3 regions of the Streptomyces sp. NPDC096311 genome follow, and region 3 is predicted to be linked to each of the others. Evidence: riboswitches for the same ligand, from Rfam matches in the RefSeq annotation. Region 3 holds a riboswitch; each other region holds the start of a gene.
The links. A riboswitch is a leader RNA that binds a small molecule or an ion and turns the genes downstream of it on or off. The one in region 3 is predicted to bind S-adenosylmethionine.

Region 1: it holds a riboswitch for S-adenosylmethionine, as region 3 does, so the genes downstream of both, ACIRA5_RS15825 (putative leader peptide) here and thrC (threonine synthase) in region 3, are expected to answer to the same signal.
Region 2: it holds a riboswitch for S-adenosylmethionine, as region 3 does, so the genes downstream of both, ACIRA5_RS04815 (aminotransferase class V-fold PLP-dependent enzyme) here and thrC (threonine synthase) in region 3, are expected to answer to the same signal.

What each region holds. Positions count from the first base shown of each region.
Region 1 covers NZ_JBIWFN010000005.1:349,865-355,240, forward strand. Annotated here, with positions in the region: gene ACIRA5_RS15810 (MarR family winged helix-turn-helix transcriptional regulator) at 1-305, opposite strand, end outside; gene ACIRA5_RS15815 (YceI family protein) at 462-977, shown strand; gene ACIRA5_RS15820 (cell envelope biogenesis protein OmpA) at 1,043-1,732, opposite strand; gene ACIRA5_RS15825 (putative leader peptide) at 1,970-2,050, opposite strand; SAM riboswitch class IV at 2,081-2,227, opposite strand; gene ACIRA5_RS15830 (amino acid ABC transporter permease) at 2,697-3,662, shown strand; gene ACIRA5_RS15835 (amino acid ABC transporter ATP-binding protein) at 3,659-4,444, shown strand; gene ACIRA5_RS15840 (ABC transporter substrate-binding protein) at 4,525-5,376, shown strand, end outside.
Region 2 covers NZ_JBIWFN010000002.1:45,336-50,711, forward strand. Annotated here, with positions in the region: gene ACIRA5_RS04805 (rhomboid family intramembrane serine protease) at 1-81, shown strand, start outside; gene ACIRA5_RS04810 (Lrp/AsnC family transcriptional regulator) at 78-359, shown strand; gene ACIRA5_RS04815 (aminotransferase class V-fold PLP-dependent enzyme) at 422-1,783, opposite strand; SAM riboswitch class IV at 1,985-2,101, opposite strand; gene trpD (anthranilate phosphoribosyltransferase) at 2,249-3,313, opposite strand; gene ACIRA5_RS04825 (cytochrome bc complex cytochrome b subunit) at 3,469-5,109, opposite strand; gene ACIRA5_RS04830 (Rieske 2Fe-2S domain-containing protein) at 5,106-5,376, opposite strand, start outside.
Region 3 covers NZ_JBIWFN010000003.1:534,726-540,101, forward strand. Annotated here, with positions in the region: gene ACIRA5_RS10690 (MoaD/ThiS family protein) at 427-702, opposite strand; gene thrC (threonine synthase) at 805-2,118, opposite strand; SAM riboswitch class I at 2,136-2,282, opposite strand; gene ACIRA5_RS10700 (glucosyl-3-phosphoglycerate synthase) at 2,470-3,414, shown strand; gene ACIRA5_RS10705 (trehalose-6-phosphate synthase) at 3,526-4,914, shown strand; gene otsB (trehalose-phosphatase) at 4,980-5,376, opposite strand, start outside.

The DNA of each region.
Region 1 (5,376 bases), on a different contig from region 3:
GTGATCAGTCCCGCGTGCTGCAGACACGCCACCTGATAGGTCAGCCGCGTCTTGGGGCGGCCCAGCAGTTCCGCGATCTGGGTCATCCGCAGGCCGGATCCGGGCTGGTCGGCCAACAGGCACAGCACCAGGAACTCGTCGTGCGAGACGTCGAGGGCGTCTTTGACGCGGGTGCGCAGTTGCTGCTCGATCGCCCCAGCCGCCGCCAGGAGACGCATCCAGGCCCGCAGCGGGGCGGGCAACAGCTCACCGTCGCCCGACGGCTCGCGTTCGGGCAGGTCAGCGGGGTTGGAAGGGTCGGCCATAGTGTCACAGTCTACCGGTTGTCCAAATTTGAAGAACCGGCTAGCGTGGAGTCATCCAAATTTGGATGACCGCGTTGTCCCCACAGTCCCCGTGTGCCGCGCGCCCCGTGCGTCGCGCACCCCTGTGCACTGCCCGTAACCGTCTGGAGAACTCTCATGACCGTCGCCGTCGAAACCGGCCTGTGGCAGCTCGACCCCGCCCGTACCACCGTCGCCATCAAGCACAAGACGATGTGGGGCATGGTCACCGTGAAGGGCACCTTCACCGGAGTCGTCGGAGAGGGCGAGGTCCAGCCCGACGGGACCGCCCGCGGCACCATCACCCTGGATGTCGCGTCCCTGGACACGAAGAACGCCAAGCGGGACGAGCACCTCCGCTCCGCCGACCTCTTCGACGCCGACCGCCACCCCACGATCACCTTCGCCGTCCGCGAGGCCGTCCTCGGTCAGGACGACACCGTGGAGATCAACGGGCAGCTGACCGTGCGCGGCATCAGCCGGCCGCAGCCCGTCACCGGCCGGGTGACCGGGGCGAGCGCCGACACCGTCACGCTCACCGCGGAGTTCATCGTGGACCGCGACCAGTTCGACATGGGCTGGAACCAGATGGGCATGATCCGCGGCCTGACGACCGTCACCGGCACGCTCGTCTTCACCCGCGCCAAGGGCTGAGCCGACGCGGCGCCGGGGCCCGGGCCCTGAGGCCCAGCCGGCCCCGGCGACCTTGGCGTACGCGCTCAGCGCACCTTGCCGTGGAAGGCCGGGTGGGCGTCGAGCCGACGTACGTAGTCCCGGAGCCGTCCATAGGGGGAGAGGGACTCCGTCGGGCCGAGTTGGGTCAGGGCCACCCAGAGATCGACGTCCGCGGCCGTCAGCTCGTCGCCCAACGCGTGGATGTGCGAGGCGAGTTGCCGGTCCAGCGACTGGAGTGCCGTCGTGCGCGCAAGCGGCGGCGCGGCGGGGGTGACGTCCCGGTCGAGGAGTTCGCGCAAGGCGTCGATGTCCGCGATGAGGGCCGGTGGGTTCAGCCGGGGGAGGCGGGCGTCGCCCTGACAGACCGGCAGTCCGGCGAGGTCACGCAGGATGTCCGGCGTGTGGTTGCTCACGATCCGTCCGCTCCAACGGTCGCACAGCGCGGGCGCGGTGAGCGGACCGTCGTAGTGGTGCCAGGTGGCCTCGTACGCGCCGCGCAGTGCGGCGAACGCCTCGGGTGTCTCGGCGGGACGCGTCAGCAGCGTGGCGGCGACCGAGTCGTGGAGACCGAGCAGCTCCAGGGTGATCGAGATGCGCAGCGAGCGCGGACAGCCCTCGGCGAGGTACAGCTGATAGCGGTGCGGCGCCGGGTAGAAGCCGCCGGCCAGGCCGACGCCGATGCGGCTGCGGATGCGGTGGGGGCGAGGGGCGGCGAGCGAGACTGTCTTGGGCATGACTCTCCAGGCAACGTCGAAGCCCCCGCGACCCGTTGGGCGGCGGTGGCGGAACGGAGTGACTGCGCTGACGTACGGGCCGGTCCGGATCGCGGGACGTACCTGACCGGACGAAGCGGGTCGGGTGAAGTCCGCTGCGGTTCGGCAGCACCCTGAAGGGGTGCGGGGAACTGCGCGACCGGCCACGAGGGCGCCGTAGACGATCGACGGCACATCCCGGCACTTCCAGCCGAGCGCTCAGTACGCGCTGGAGACCCGCTGCAGATCGATGTGCAGGCGCCTGGTCAGACCGTTCGTGCTCCTCCTGGCCATTCCCATCGCTCCCGTGTCCGGGGCTCGCGAGAGGCGAGACCACGCTTGCCCCACCGCACCGGCGGGACCCGGTCGTCACCCGGGGCACCCCGTCGCGGTGGAAGGGTTGCCTGTCAGCGGGCCGGGGCCGATCACCGCGTCGAACGGGAGGAACCCGCACGACGGGCGCTGACAATCGTGACCGTCCCCGTCAGTCTCGGTGCGGTCCGCTGAGCCGTCAAGAAGGCATATGCGCGGTCTCACCACGTGGTCGTTCCGGCCGGAGCGCGTTGACATTCGTTTGGGGCCGTGCCTAACTTACGCCGCATCGGACCGGATCGATTCCGGTGCGTTCGAGGCCCAGCGGGGCGGAATGGTGACGGTGAACGCGATGTGCGCAGCTGACGGGACGACCGCTTCGCGGCGCCACGGCTGCCCAGCCGCCGCACTGTGTTGTAGCTCCCGCGGTGCCCGCTGTCTCTGTCAGGGCTGACCGCTTCCGCCTTCCGCGGCGTTGAACGTCCGCACGGCTCGGCCTCCCTCGCCCGCCGCCCTGACGGCGCGCTGTCGATGAGCATCTCCTCCCTCCGTACCCCCTGACATCCGTCTGTCCCCGCGCGCACCGCCGTCGTACGGGCCGGCGGCGGTGTGTCCGCATTCGTTGGAGCCCTCCATGAGTGAATCCCTGGGCTCCGCCGTGCCGTTGAGCACGACGGAGCCCCGCCCGGCCGCGGCACAACGCGTGCTGCCCCTGCGCCACCCCGGCCGCTGGATCGCCTCGGCCATCGCGCTCGTCGTGGTCGCCCAGATCGTCCACGGGCTGGCGACCAACCCCTTCTTCCAGTGGGACCGGTTCGCGTACTGGTTCCTGCGTCCCACGATCCTCGACGGCCTGCTCATCACCCTCGAAGTGACGCTCTTCAGCGCCGTGTTGGGCCTGCTCGGCGGCATTCTGCTCGCCCTGGCCCGACTCTCCAGGAGCCCCGTGCTGCGCGCGGTGAGCTGGGTCTACATCTGGCTGTTCCGCTCGGTGCCGCTCATCGTCGTCCTGCTCTTCCTCTACAACTTCAGCGCGCTCTACAAGACGCTGAGCCTCGGCGTCCCCTTCGGCCCCGCCTTCCTCACCTTCGACGAGTCCCGGCTCGCCACCGACATGGTCGTCGCGGTCGTCGGACTGAGCCTCAACGAGGCGGCGTACGCGGCGGAAGTGGTCCGCGGCGGCGTCCTCTCCGTCGACCAGGGTCAGCACGAGGCGGCCTCCGCACTCGGTCTGCCCAAGGGCTACCAGTTCACGAGGATCGTGTTCCCACAGGCGCTGCGCTCCATCACCCCGAACTACGTCAACCAGCTGATCGGCCTGATCAAGGGCACGTCGCTGGTCTTCTACGTCTCGCTGCTCGACCTCTTCGGCTCGGTGCAGAGCATGGGCTCCACCTACCCCGGCGACATCGTGCCGCTGCTGCTGGTCGCCACCGCCTGGTACCTGATCCTCACGAGCGTCGTGTCCGTCGTCCAGTTCTACGTCGAGCGGTACTACGCGCGGGGCGCGCTGCGCTCCCTCCCGCCGACCCCGCTGCAGAAGGTCCGCACCGGTCTGCGTGATCTGCGGGCCCGGGTCCGCAAGGAGGCGGCGATATGACCGGCGAGACGCTCGAGATCCGACCGGCCGCCGTCGAGGTGCGCGATGTGCACAAGTGGTACGGCGCCCAACACGTGCTGAACGGAGTGGAGTTGACCGTGAGGCCCGGAGAGGTCACCGTGATCCTCGGTCCGTCCGGCTCCGGCAAGTCCACCCTCCTCAGGGTGATCAACCACCTGGAGAAGCCCGAGATCGGCCATGTCAGCCTGAACGGCGAGCTCATCGGCGTACGCCGGCACGGCGAGCAGCTCAAGGAGCTGCCCGAGCGGGCGATCCTGGCTCAGCGCGGCCGGATCGGGTTCGTCTTCCAGAACTTCAACCTGTTCCCGCATCTGACGGTGCTGGACAACGTGGCGGCCGCGCCGGTGGCGACCCGACGGCTGAAGCGGCCCGAGGCCAGGGAGCTCGCGCGCACCCTCCTCGACCGTGTCGGTCTGGGCGACAAGGCCGACGCCTATCCACGCCAGTTGTCGGGCGGCCAGCAGCAGCGGGTCGCCATCGCCCGTGCCCTCGCGCTGCGCCCCGGAGTCATCCTCTTCGACGAGCCGACCTCCGCCCTCGACCCCGAGCTGGTCGGCGAGGTGCTCGCCGTCATCAAGGCCCTGGCCACCAGCGGCACCACGCTCGTCATCGTGACCCACGAGATCGGCTTCGCCCGCGAGGTGGCCGACCGGATCGTCTTCCTCGACGAGGGCCGCGTCGTCGAACAGGGCTCGCCCACCGAGGTGTTGGACCACCCGACGCACGCGCGGACCAGGGACTTCCTGAGCAAGGTCCTCTGACCTTCCCGCCCTCCCGCCCCGTCACCCCTCACGCCTTCCCCACCTCACGCCTCACTCACGAGCATCGGACAAGGACAGTCATGCGCACCCTCACCCTCCGCAGCAAACTCCTCCGTGGCCTCACCGCCTCCACCGCCGTCGCCGCCCTCGTCGCCGCTCTCGCCGCCTGCGGAGGCGAGAGCGACGCGGCCACCACCTCCGACAGGGCGGCCGCCGGCACCGTCATCGTGGGCGCGCTCTCCAACGGCGCCGCGCGGCAGACCGACCTCAAGGTGTCCGAGGTCACGTCCATCAGCGCCGAGCTGCCCAAGTCCGTCGCCAAGAGCGGCAAGCTGGTCGTCGGCGTCGGAGCGCTGCCCGCCGGGTTCCCGCCGCTGGCGTACGTCGGCCAGGACCAGAAGACCCTCACTGGTGCCGAACCCGACCTCGGTCGACTGGTCGCCGCGGTCCTCGGGCTGAAGGCGGAGGTGAAGAACTCGACCTGGGAGAACCTGTTCGTCGGCATCGACAGCGGCAAGGTCGACGTCGCCTTCACGAACGTCACGGACACCGAGGAACGCAAGAAGAAGTACGAGTTCGCCTCCTACCGGCAGGACAACCTCGCCTTCGAGGTGCTGAAGAAGAGCACCTGGAACTTCGCAGGCGACTACGAGAACCTGGCCGGCAAGACCGTCTCCGTGGGCGCCGGAACCAACCAGGAGAAGCTCCTGCTGGAGTGGAAGGCGAAGCTCGCGAAGGAGGGCAAGAAGCTCACCGTCAAGTACTTCCAGGACAACAACAGCGTCTATCTGGCGCTGTCCAGCGGGAAGATCGACGCCTACTTCGGGCCCAACCCCGGTATCTCGTACCACGTCACCCAGACGGCGAAGACGCCCGACCCGACCCGCAACGCGGGCACGTTCTCCGGCGCGGGCGCGACCCTCCAGGGCCTG
Region 2 (5,376 bases), on a different contig from region 3:
GTCTACGCGTGGGTGCGGTTCGGGCGGCCGACTAGAGTGAAAACCCCAGCAGCAGCACCCGAGGGAGAAAACCAGCCGTGATCACCGCGATCGTGCTCATCAAGACCAGCGTGGACCGGATCCCCGAGATCGCCGAGTCGATCGCCGCGCTGGACAGTGTCAGCGAGGTCTTCTCCGTCACCGGTACGTACGACCTGATCGCCATGGTCCGGGTGAAGGCCCACGACGACCTGGCGGACGTCATCCCCGGCAAGATCAGCAAGATCCCCGGCGTCGAGGGGACGGACACCCACGTCGCGTTCCGCACGTACTCCCAGCACGACCTGGAAGCGGCGTTCGCCATCGGCCTCGACAGCTAGGCACAGCCGCGGGGTCCATTCGGGGATGTGGGGGCGGAGCCCCCACGTGCCCCCGGCCGGCCTCAGACCGCCGGGACGCAGCGGCCGTCCTCCGTACGGTAGTTCCACTTCGCCCCGTCCCGCACCAGTTCCCGCACCGCGCGCACGAACCGCTCCACATGCTCGTCGGGCGTACCGGCCCCGAAGCTGACGCGGATCGCGTTGAGGGACTTCTCCCCGGGCGCCGCCTCGGGCGCCCCGCACTCCCCCTGCGTCTGCGGATCGCTGCCGAGCAGCGTCCGCACCAGCGGGTGGGCGCAGAACAGACCGTCCCGCACCCCGATCCCGTACTCGGCGGACAGCGCGGCCGCGAAGTGCGAGCTGTTCCAGCCCTCGACGACGAACGAGAGGACGCCGACACGCGGGGCGTCGTCGCCGAAGAGCGACAGGACGCGGACCTCGGGCACCTCGGCCAGACCGGCGCGGACGGCCCCGATCAGCTGCTCCTCGCGGGCGACGAGCGTGTCGAAACCGGCCTCGGTCAGCGCCTTGCAGGCGGAGGCGATGGAGTAGGCGCCGATCACGTTCGGCGAACCGGCCTCGTGCCGGGCCGCGCTCTCGTGCCACTCCACGTCCACGCCGCCGTCCACCCGCCGCGTGACCTTGCGGCTGGCGCCGCCGCCCGCGAGGTACGGCTCGGCCTCGCGCAGCCAGTCGGCGCGGCCCGCGAGCACGCCGGAGCCGAACGGCGCGTACAGCTTGTGCCCGGAGAAGGCGACCCAGTCGACGTCGAGGTCCCGCACGGACACCGGGTGGTGCGGGGCGAGCTGGGCGGCGTCCAGGACGATCCGGGCACCGTGCGCGTGCGCGGCGGCGGCCAGCTCGCGCACCGGCCACAGCTCGCCGGTGACGTTCGAGGCGCCGGTGACGCAGACCAGGGCCGGGCCGTGGGGGTCACGGGCGGCGAGGGCCCGCTCCAGGGCCGTGACGGCCTCCTGCGGGGTGCGGGGCGCGTTGAGGTAGGTGACCCGGGCGTTCTTCCACGGCAGCAGCGAGGCGTGGTGTTCCGTCTCGAAGACGAACACCTGGCAGTCGGCCGGAAGCGTGGCGGCGAGCAGGTTGAGGGAGTCGGTGGTGGAGCGGGTGAAGACGACCTGGTCGCCGCCCCGGCAGTCGAGGAACTCGGCGACGGTCCTGCGGGCGTTCTCGAAGAGGTCGGTGGACAGCTGGGAGAGGTACCCGGCACCGCGGTGCACGCTGCCGTAGTACGGGGCGTACGCGGCGACGTCGTCCCACACCCGCTGGAGGGCGGGGGCGCTGGCGGCGTAGTCGAGCGCGGCGTAGGTGACCTCACCGCCGGTCACGAGCGGGACGGTGACATCTCGCCCCAGAACGGGCAGAGGGGAACAAACAGCCTGGTCGGCGGCAGCGGTGGAGACAGACATGGCGAGCTCCTGTGAGAGGCAGGCGGAATCGCTGCGCGGGCCGGGCGCACGGGGGTACGGGGGTACGGGTGCGCGACTGCACGGCTCGGCGCAGAGAGGAAAGGCAAAAGGGGTGTGCGGAGGCGGGGCTCTACGCCCTATCGCATTCGCTTGCTCACAGAAGGCTCCCTCGAACGACCAGGACCCCTGGGATTCTCGAGGGGTCCGCGCTTGCCGTAGACCTCGCTGCCTACGGCCTGGTCTTCACCCGGGGCACCCCGCCACGGACGGAGGGTTGCCGGACAGCCGGCCGGGGCCTGATGGCTGTCGCTCATGACCTGATACCGCATCCTGCCACAAGATCTTCCCCCCGCAACCCGGCGTCCGTATACCGGGACGCCGAGCGGGGCCCCAAAGATCGCGCAGTTCCCCGCGCCCCTGCAGGGGCGCGGGGAACTGCGCGGGCAACCCCCACCGGCCCGCGGACTACGACTGGCTCGCCGCCACCCAGCGTTCCAGCGTCCGCTTCGCCGCCCCCGAGTCGATCGCCCGCGCCGCCTTCGCCATCCCGGCACGGAGCTGGTCCGCGAGCGGCGCGTCGGTCGGGGACAGGGCTACGAGGGCCGCCGCGGAGTTCAGCAGCACGGCGTCCCGTACGGGCCCCGTCTCGCCGCCCAGCAGGCGACGGGCGACGTCCGCGTTGTAGGACGCGTCGGCGCCGCGCAGGGCCTCCACGGGGACGAGTTCGAGGCCGACGTCACGCGGGTCGAAGCGCTCCTCGGTGACCTTGCCGTCGCGGACGATCCAGACCCGGGACGTCGCGGTGGTGGTCAGCTCGTCCAGGCCGTCGTCGCCGCGGAAGACGAGCGAGGAGTTGCCGCGCTCGGCGAACACGCCCGCCACGATCGGCGCCATGCGCAGGTCCGCGACTCCGACGGCCTGTGCCTTCACCCGCGCCGGGTTCGTCAGCGGACCCAGCACGTTGAACGTGGTCCGGATCCCCAACTGCCCCCGCGCCGCCGCGACATGACGCAGCGCCGGGTGGAACTTCACCGCGAAGCAGAAGGTGATCCCGGCCTCCTCCGCGACCTCGGCCACCCGCTTCGTCGTCAGGTCCAGATTGACGCCGAGCTTCTCCAGGACGTCCGAGGCACCGGACGCGGAGGAAGCGGCCCGGTTGCCGTGCTTGACGACCTTGGCGCCGGTCCCGGCCACGACGATCGACGACATCGTGGAGATGTTCACCGTCTTCGCGCCGTCACCGCCCGTACCGACGATGTCGACGGTGTCCCCGGGCACCTCGATCACGTTGGCGTGCTCGTACATCGTCCGGACGAGACCGGAGATCTCCTCGACCGTCTCGCCCTTGGCCCGCAGCGCCACCGCGAACCCGGCGATCTGCGCGTCCGTCGCCTCGCCGCTCATGATCCGGTCCATCGCCCAGGCCGTGTCGTCCGCGCTCTGGTCGCGGCCCTCGAGCAGGCCGTTCAGCACCACGGGCCAGGAACGGCCCGCCGCGGTGTTGCCTCCAGCGGGGTTCACAGCGCTCATAAGCCGCTCCTGGGTCCGTCGTCCCGGCAAAGGGACGCCTTGTGTAGATGGGAACACCCTATCCAGGCCCGGAGACGGCAAAGAGCCCCCGTCCAGGCAATGGACGGAGGCTCTCGCCGTGGCGATCAGTGAAGACCGGTCAACCGGTCGGAGGATCAGTGGTGGCCGTGGCCGCTCGTGATCTCCTTGTACTCCTCGACCGTGGGCTTGGGGATCTGGCTGTCCTCCCCGTAGAAGCCCTCGCTGAGCTTGGAGCGCAGCCTCTCCGAGCCCTTCACCTTGCGCTCGACACCGTTCTCGTCGACCGTCGCGCCGATCTCGGCGGGCTGGTACTGCTGGTGCGCGGTGAGCGTGTGCAGGGCCTCCTGGCTGAGCGGCTCGTGCACCTCGATGAACTCACCGTGCGGCAGGCGCTTGATGATGCCCGACTCGCGGCCGTGCAGCACCTTGTCCTTGTCGCGGCGCTGGAGGCCGAGGCAGACCCGCTTGGTGATGACGAACACGATCACCGGCACGACGAAGAAGCCGATGCGCACGAACCAGGTGATCGAGTTGATCGACAGGTGGAAGTGCGTGGCCCAGATGTCGTTGCCACCACCGACGAGCAGGACGAAGTACCAGCTGATCCAGGCGGCACCGAACGCGGTCCGGGTCGGGACGTTGCGCGGGCGGTCCAGGATGTGGTGCTCACGCTTGTCGCCGGTGACCCAGGACTCGATGAACGGGTAGACCGCGATCGCGACCAGGACCAGCGGGAAGATCACCAGCGGGATGAACACGCCCAGGACGAGCGTGTGACCCCAGACGTTGATCTCCCAGCCCGGCATGACACGGATCAGGCCCTCGGAGAAGCCCATGTACCAGTCGGGCTGGGCGCCCGTGGACACCATGTCCGGACGGTAGGGGCCCATGGTCCAGATCGGGTTGATCGAGGCGATCGCCGAGATGGCCGCGATGACACCGAAGACCAGGAAGAAGAAGCCTCCGGCCTTGGCCATGTAGACCGGCAGCAGCGGCATGCCGACGACGTTGTTGTTCGTCTTTCCGGGGCCCGCGAACTGCGTGTGCTTGTGGTAGAAGACCAGGATCAGGTGGCCGACCACCAGGCCGAGCATGATGCCCGGCAGCAGCAGGATGTGGACCGAGTAGAACCGCGCGACGAAGTCGCCGCCCGGGAACTGGCCGCCGAAGAGGAAGAACGCCAGGTACGTGCCGACGACCGGCACGGACAGGACCGCGCCCTCCATGAAGCGGACACCGGTGCCGGAGAGCAGGTCGTCCGGGAGCGAGTAACCGGTGAAGCCGGTGAACATGCCCAGGACGAACAGCAGGAAGCCGAACAGCCAGTTGACCTCACGCGGCTTGCGGAACGCACCCGTGAAGAACACGCGCATCATGTGCACGAACATGCCGGCGAGGAAGACCAGCGCCGCCCAGTGGTGGATCTGCCGGACCAGCAGACCACCGCGCACCTCGAAGGAGATGTGCATGGTCGAGTTGAACGCCTCGGACATCAGCTGTCCCTGCAGGGGGACGTAGCTGCCGTGGTACGTGACCTCGTTCATCGACGGGTGGAAGAACAGCGTCAGGTACACACCCGTGAGGATGATGATGATGAAGCTGTAGAGGCAGATCTCACCCAGCATGAACGACCAGTGGTCGGGGAAGATCTTGCGCATGTTGGACTTGGCCAGGGAGTAGATCCCGAGCCGTCCATCGGCCCAGTCGGCGACTTTCTCGCCGGCCGGGGCCTTCTCGCGCGAGGGGCGCGAGTCGGAAGTGGTGGTAGTACTCATCCGCGCTCCCAGAAGGCAGGACCGACGGGCTCTTCGAAGTCGCCGAGCGCTTCGAGGTAGCCCTGTTCGTTCACACCGATGCGCAGCTGCGGCAGGGCGTGACCGGCCGGGCCGAAGATCACTCGGGCACCGTCGGAGAGGTCGAAGGTGGACTGGTGGCAGGGGCAGAGCACGTGGTGCGTCTGCTGCTCGTACAGGGAGATCGGGCAACCGACGTGGGTGCAGATCTTCGAGTACGCCACGATGCCCTCGTGCGACCAGGCGAGC
Region 3 (5,376 bases):
CCGCACTTCGCGGGCCCGGGTCAGACCTCACCCCCCAACGGTTGGGGGTGTGCGCCGGAACGCGTCGACCGCGGCTGAATGTATCTGTCCAACTGCCGTCTGCAACAGGTCAATCGGACGAGAATTCCGGGCACGACCGATCGGGAATATGGGAAGAATTTGCGAAGATTCAGGGCAAGTCGGGCCCCATAAAAGCCGTATAAGGCTCAAAAGCGCGGGACACTTTGGCTACTTCTTGCCGGACTTCGGGCACGAACTCATATGCGCCCGGCATGCAAAGTGGAGCGGGTTCCCCAACTGTACCGCGCTCAACCATACAGAATTGCCCCCTCCGCTTCTCTCACGGAGGGGGCAATTCGATGAACTCTCGGTAATTGACATTACCCAAGGTAACTATCTCACCCTGGGTAACGACTCGCGAGGCGGTCAGCCGCCGGCGACGGCGGGAATGATCGAGACGCCCGCGCCGTCCGGTGTCGCCGTCTCCAGACCCTGCTCGAAGCGGACGTCGTCGTCGTTCACATAGACGTTGACGAACCGGCGCAGCTTGCCCTGGTCGTCCAGGACGCGCGCGGCGATACCCGTGTGGTTCTTCTCCAGATCCGCGATGACCTCACCGAGGGTCCCACCCTCGGCCGTCACCTCGGCCTGACCACCGGTGTAGGTGCGCAGGATGGTGGGGATGCGGACGTTGACGCTCATTCCTTGTGACCTCCGGTCGGGTAGCGCCCCAGAGGGGCGCGGGGAACCGCGCGACCGGCCCCCACCGGCCCGCGGCAAACAAACAACCCTCCGAGCCAAGCCCTAAGCGAGCCCGGCCTCTCGGAAAGAGTCCAGGTTGGGACGAATGGTCGCGGTCAGCCCCGTCCCGGCCACCGCGTCCAGCGTCTTGAGGCCGTCACCGGTGTTGAGCACGACGGTGGTGAGCGTCGGGTCGAGCAGCCCGTTCTCGATCAGCTTGCGCGTGACACCGACGGTCACGCCACCGGCGGTCTCGGCGAAGATCCCCTCCGTCCGCGCGAGCAGCTTGATCGCGTCGACGACCTGCTCGTCGTTCACGTCCTCCACGGCCCCGCCCGTGCGCCGCGCGATGTCCAGCACGTACGGCCCGTCGGCCGGGTTGCCGATGGCGAGCGACTTGGCGATGGTGTTCGGCTTCTGGGGCCGTACGACGTCGTGGCCCGCCTTGTAGGCGACGGACACCGGCGAGCACCCCTCGGCCTGGGCACCGAAGATCTTGTACGGCTTGTCCTCGACCAGTCCGAGCTTGATCAGCTCCTGAAGACCCTTGTCGATCTTCGTGAGCTGGGAGCCGGAGGCGATGGGGATCACCAGCTGGTCGGGGAGCTTCCACCCCAGCTGCTCGCAGATCTCGTACGCCAGGGTCTTGGAGCCCTCCGCGTAGTACGGCCGCAGGTTGACGTTGACGAAGCCCCAGCCCTCGCCGGCCGGGTCGCCGATCAGCTCGGAGCAGAAGCGGTTCACGTCGTCGTAGTTGCCCTCGATACCGACGAGCTCGCCGCCGTAGATCGCGGCCATGACGACCTTGCCCTGCTCCAGGTCGTGCGGGATGAACACGCAGGAGCGGAAGCCGGCGCGGGCGGCGGCGGCACCGACGGCGCCGGCGAGGTTGCCCGTGGAGGAGCAGGAGAGAGTGGTGAAGCCGAACGCGCGGGCGGCCTCGATGGCCTGGGCGACGACGCGGTCCTTGAAGGAGTGCGTCGGGTTGCCGGAGTCGTCCTTGACGAAGAGCTTGCCGGCCTCGACGCCCAGCTCGCGGGCGAGGTTGTCGGCCTTGACGAGCTTGGTCCAGCCGGGGTTGATGTTCGGCTTGTCGGCGACGTCGGCCGGGACGGGCAGCAGCGGCGCATAGCGCCAGATGTTCGCGGGGCCCGCTTCGATGCGCGCCCGGAGTTCTTCGGTTTCGTAGGCCGAGAAGTCGTACGCGATCTCCAGCGGGCCGAAACACTCCTCGCAGGCGAACACCGGGCCGAGCGGCACGCGGTGCCCGCACTCGCGGCAGGAAAGCGCGGCGGCGGGTCCGAGATCCACACCGACTACGGTGGTGGTGTCGCCCGCGACAGGGTTCGTGGTGCTTGCAACAGTCTGCGCAGCCATGGAGGCGAGGCCCTTTCTCCTCATCTTCCTCACGACGCACTTCGCCGTGAGACGGATTTGGCACCTTCCCAAGCCGGGAGCCTCGCCACATCAATGTGACCGGACCAGCTGGAGGGTTGCCGGGGCTTCATCGGGCCGTATCCCTCTGCCCCTCTGGATGAGCGGTATTCGGTTGTGTCGTGCGGTGGCGCGTGTGGAGCGATGGTCCGCAGATGATCTACGACATGCGATGGTCATCCGCGTTGTTCAAGACTGTAACCGAAGGCCTGGACAGTTGAGATAGTCGTCCGAACCGCGAGATGGATCACACCGTGAGACACCGGGTGATCAGACAGTGAGGAGCCGCAGACTGTGCTGAAGGAAACTGAGCGCTGGCTGAGCAATCGCTCCTGGTCCGTGACCGATCGCCCGCTCCACAGACTCATGTCCGCCAAACGGGCCACGGGCTCCTCGGTGAGCGTCGTCCTGCCCGCGCTGAACGAGGAGGAGACGGTCGGCGAGATCGTCGCCGTCATCCGCCACGACCTGATGCAGCAGGTGCCCCTCGTCGACGAGATCGTCGTCGTCGACTCGGGCTCGACCGACCGCACCTCGCAGGTGGCCGCCGCGGCGGGCGCGCGCGTGGTGCACCGGGACGAGATCCTGCCGCGCATCCCGGCCGTGCCCGGCAAGGGCGAGGTGCTGTGGCGTTCCCTCCTCGTGACGAGCGGGGACATCATCTGTTTCATCGACGCGGACCTGAAGGAGTTCTCCTCGGACTTCGTCTCCGGGATCGTGGGGCCGCTGCTCACCGAGCCCGGTGTGGACCTCGTCAAGGCGATGTACGACCGTCCGCTCGGCGGTGCGGCGGGGCAGGGCGGCCGGGTCACCGAACTCATGGCCCGCCCCCTCCTCAACATGCACTGGCCGCAGCTGGCCGGCTTCGTGCAGCCGCTCGGCGGGGAGTACGCGGCCCGCCGCTCGCTGCTCGAACAGCTCCCCTTCCCCGTCGGGTACGGGATCGAGCTGGGCATGCTGGTCGACGCCCTGCACCTGGTGGGCCTGGACGCGCTCGCCCAGGTCGACGTGGGCGTGCGCAAGCACCGCCACCAGGACGGGCAGGCGCTGGGCCGGATGTCCGCCGCGATCTACCGCACGGCCCAGCTCCGGCTGGCCCGCGGCCACCTGATCCGCCCGGCCCTCACCCAGTTCGAACGGGGCGGGGACGGTTTCGAGCCGCGCACGTACTCGGTGGACACGGAGGAACGTCCGCCGATGGTCGAAATCTCCGAATACCAGAAACGAAGGGCGGCGTAGAAGCGCCCCGTCAGGGGCGCGGGGCCGCGCGACAAGCCCCCACCGGCCCGCGGACGGCATACGGCTGAAGGGAACGTTTGAGCGTTTCCACCCGGGGCTAAGTTTCGAGGCATGGCTTCAACGCAAGGCGCCCACAACATCCTCGTCGCCTCCAACCGCGGCCCGGTCACCTACGAGGTCCAGGAGGACGGCTCGCTGCGCGCCCGGCGCGGTGGCGGCGGGCTGGTCTCGGGCCTCTCCGCGATCGGGCCGGACGCGGGGGCCCTGTGGGTGTGCTCGGCGCTCGGCGACGGCGACCGCGAGGCGGTCCGGCGCGGGGTCGCCGAGGACGGCGTACGGATGCTGGACATCGACGCCGACGTGCACGCGGACGCGTACAACGGCATCGCCAACTCCGTGCTGTGGTTCGTCCACCACATGCTGTACCAGACCCCGCTGGAGCCGGTCTTCGACGCGGAGTTCCGGCGCCAGTGGGCGTCGTACGAGGCGTACAACCGCGCGTTCGCCGAAGCGCTGGCCGCGGAGGCCGCGCGGGGCGCGGTGGTGATCGTCCAGGACTACCACCTGACCCTCGTCCCCGGGATGCTCCGCGAGCTCCGCCCCGACCTGCGGATCGGCCACTTCTCGCACACCCCCTGGGCGCCGGTCGACTACTTCCGGATGCTGCCCGACGACATCGCCGAACAGGTGCTGCGCGGCATGCTCGGCGCGGACCGGCTCGGCTTTCTCACCCAGCGCTGGGCGGATGCGTTCACCGCCTGCTGCGACGCGCTCGTCGGCGGGCTCGGCGACACCCGGATCGGCGTGCACGGGCTCGGCGCGGACGCGGACTTCCTGCGCAGGCGCTCGCACGAGGCGGACGTCGCGGACCGTATGGCCGCGCTGCGCGAGCAGATCGGCGAGGGCCGCAGGACGATCGTGCGGGTCGACCGGACCGAGCTGTCGAAGAACATCGTGCGGGGCCTGCTGGCGTACCGGCAGCTGCTGGAGGACCACCCGGAGTGGCGCGAGCGCGTCGTCCACGTGGCCTTCGCCTACCCCTCCCGTCAGGACCTGGCCGTCTACCGCGACTACACGGCCGAGGTCCAGCGGGTGGCGACCGAGATCAACTCCCAGTACGGGACCCCGGGTTGGACCCCGGTCGTCCTTCACGTCAAGGACGACTTCGCCCGCTCCCTGGCCGCCTACCGGCTCGCCGACGTCGCCCTCGTCAACCCCATCCGCGACGGCATGAACCTCGTCGCCAAGGAGGTGCCGGTCGTCTCCGACGAGGGGTGCGTGCTGGTGCTCTCCCGGGAGGCGGGGGCGTACGAGGAGCTGGGCGAGGACGCGGTGGTGGTGAACCCGTACGACGTGGTCGGCACCGCGCGGGCGCTGGACGCGGCGCTGACCATGCCGGTGGGGGAACGGGCGGAACGTACGAAGCGGTTGGCTGCCGCCGGGACGGCGTTGCCTCCGGCGCAGTGGTTTCTTGAGCAGTTGCGGGAGTTGGAGGGCTGAGTCGGGAGTGTGCCGGCTGCGGGTTGTCGGGGCCGGTGCGCAGTTCCTCGCGCTCCTACGGGGCGCTAGTGCGCCGCCAATGCTCTCAGCAGGCGTACGACTCCCGCGGGGCCGTCGACGACGAGATCCGCTCGTTCGGCCAGTTCGGTGACTTCCGCGCTGCCGCTGCACACCAGCAGGCCCGGGACGCCGTCCGAGCGGAGCTTGTCGACGGCGGCGAAGGCGGGGAGGTCGCCCAGGTCGTCGCCGGCGTACATGACGGCTTCGGCGTGGACCTCGCGGACGTACTCCAGGAGGGCGACGCCCTTGTCCATGCCCGGGGGGCGGAGTTCGAGGACCATCCGACCGGGTTCGACGATCAGGCCATGGCGGGTGGCGAGGTCGGTGAGGGGTTCGCGCAGTGCCTCGAACGCGGCCTGGGGGTCCTCGGCGCGGCGGGTGTGGACCGCGACCGCGCGGCCC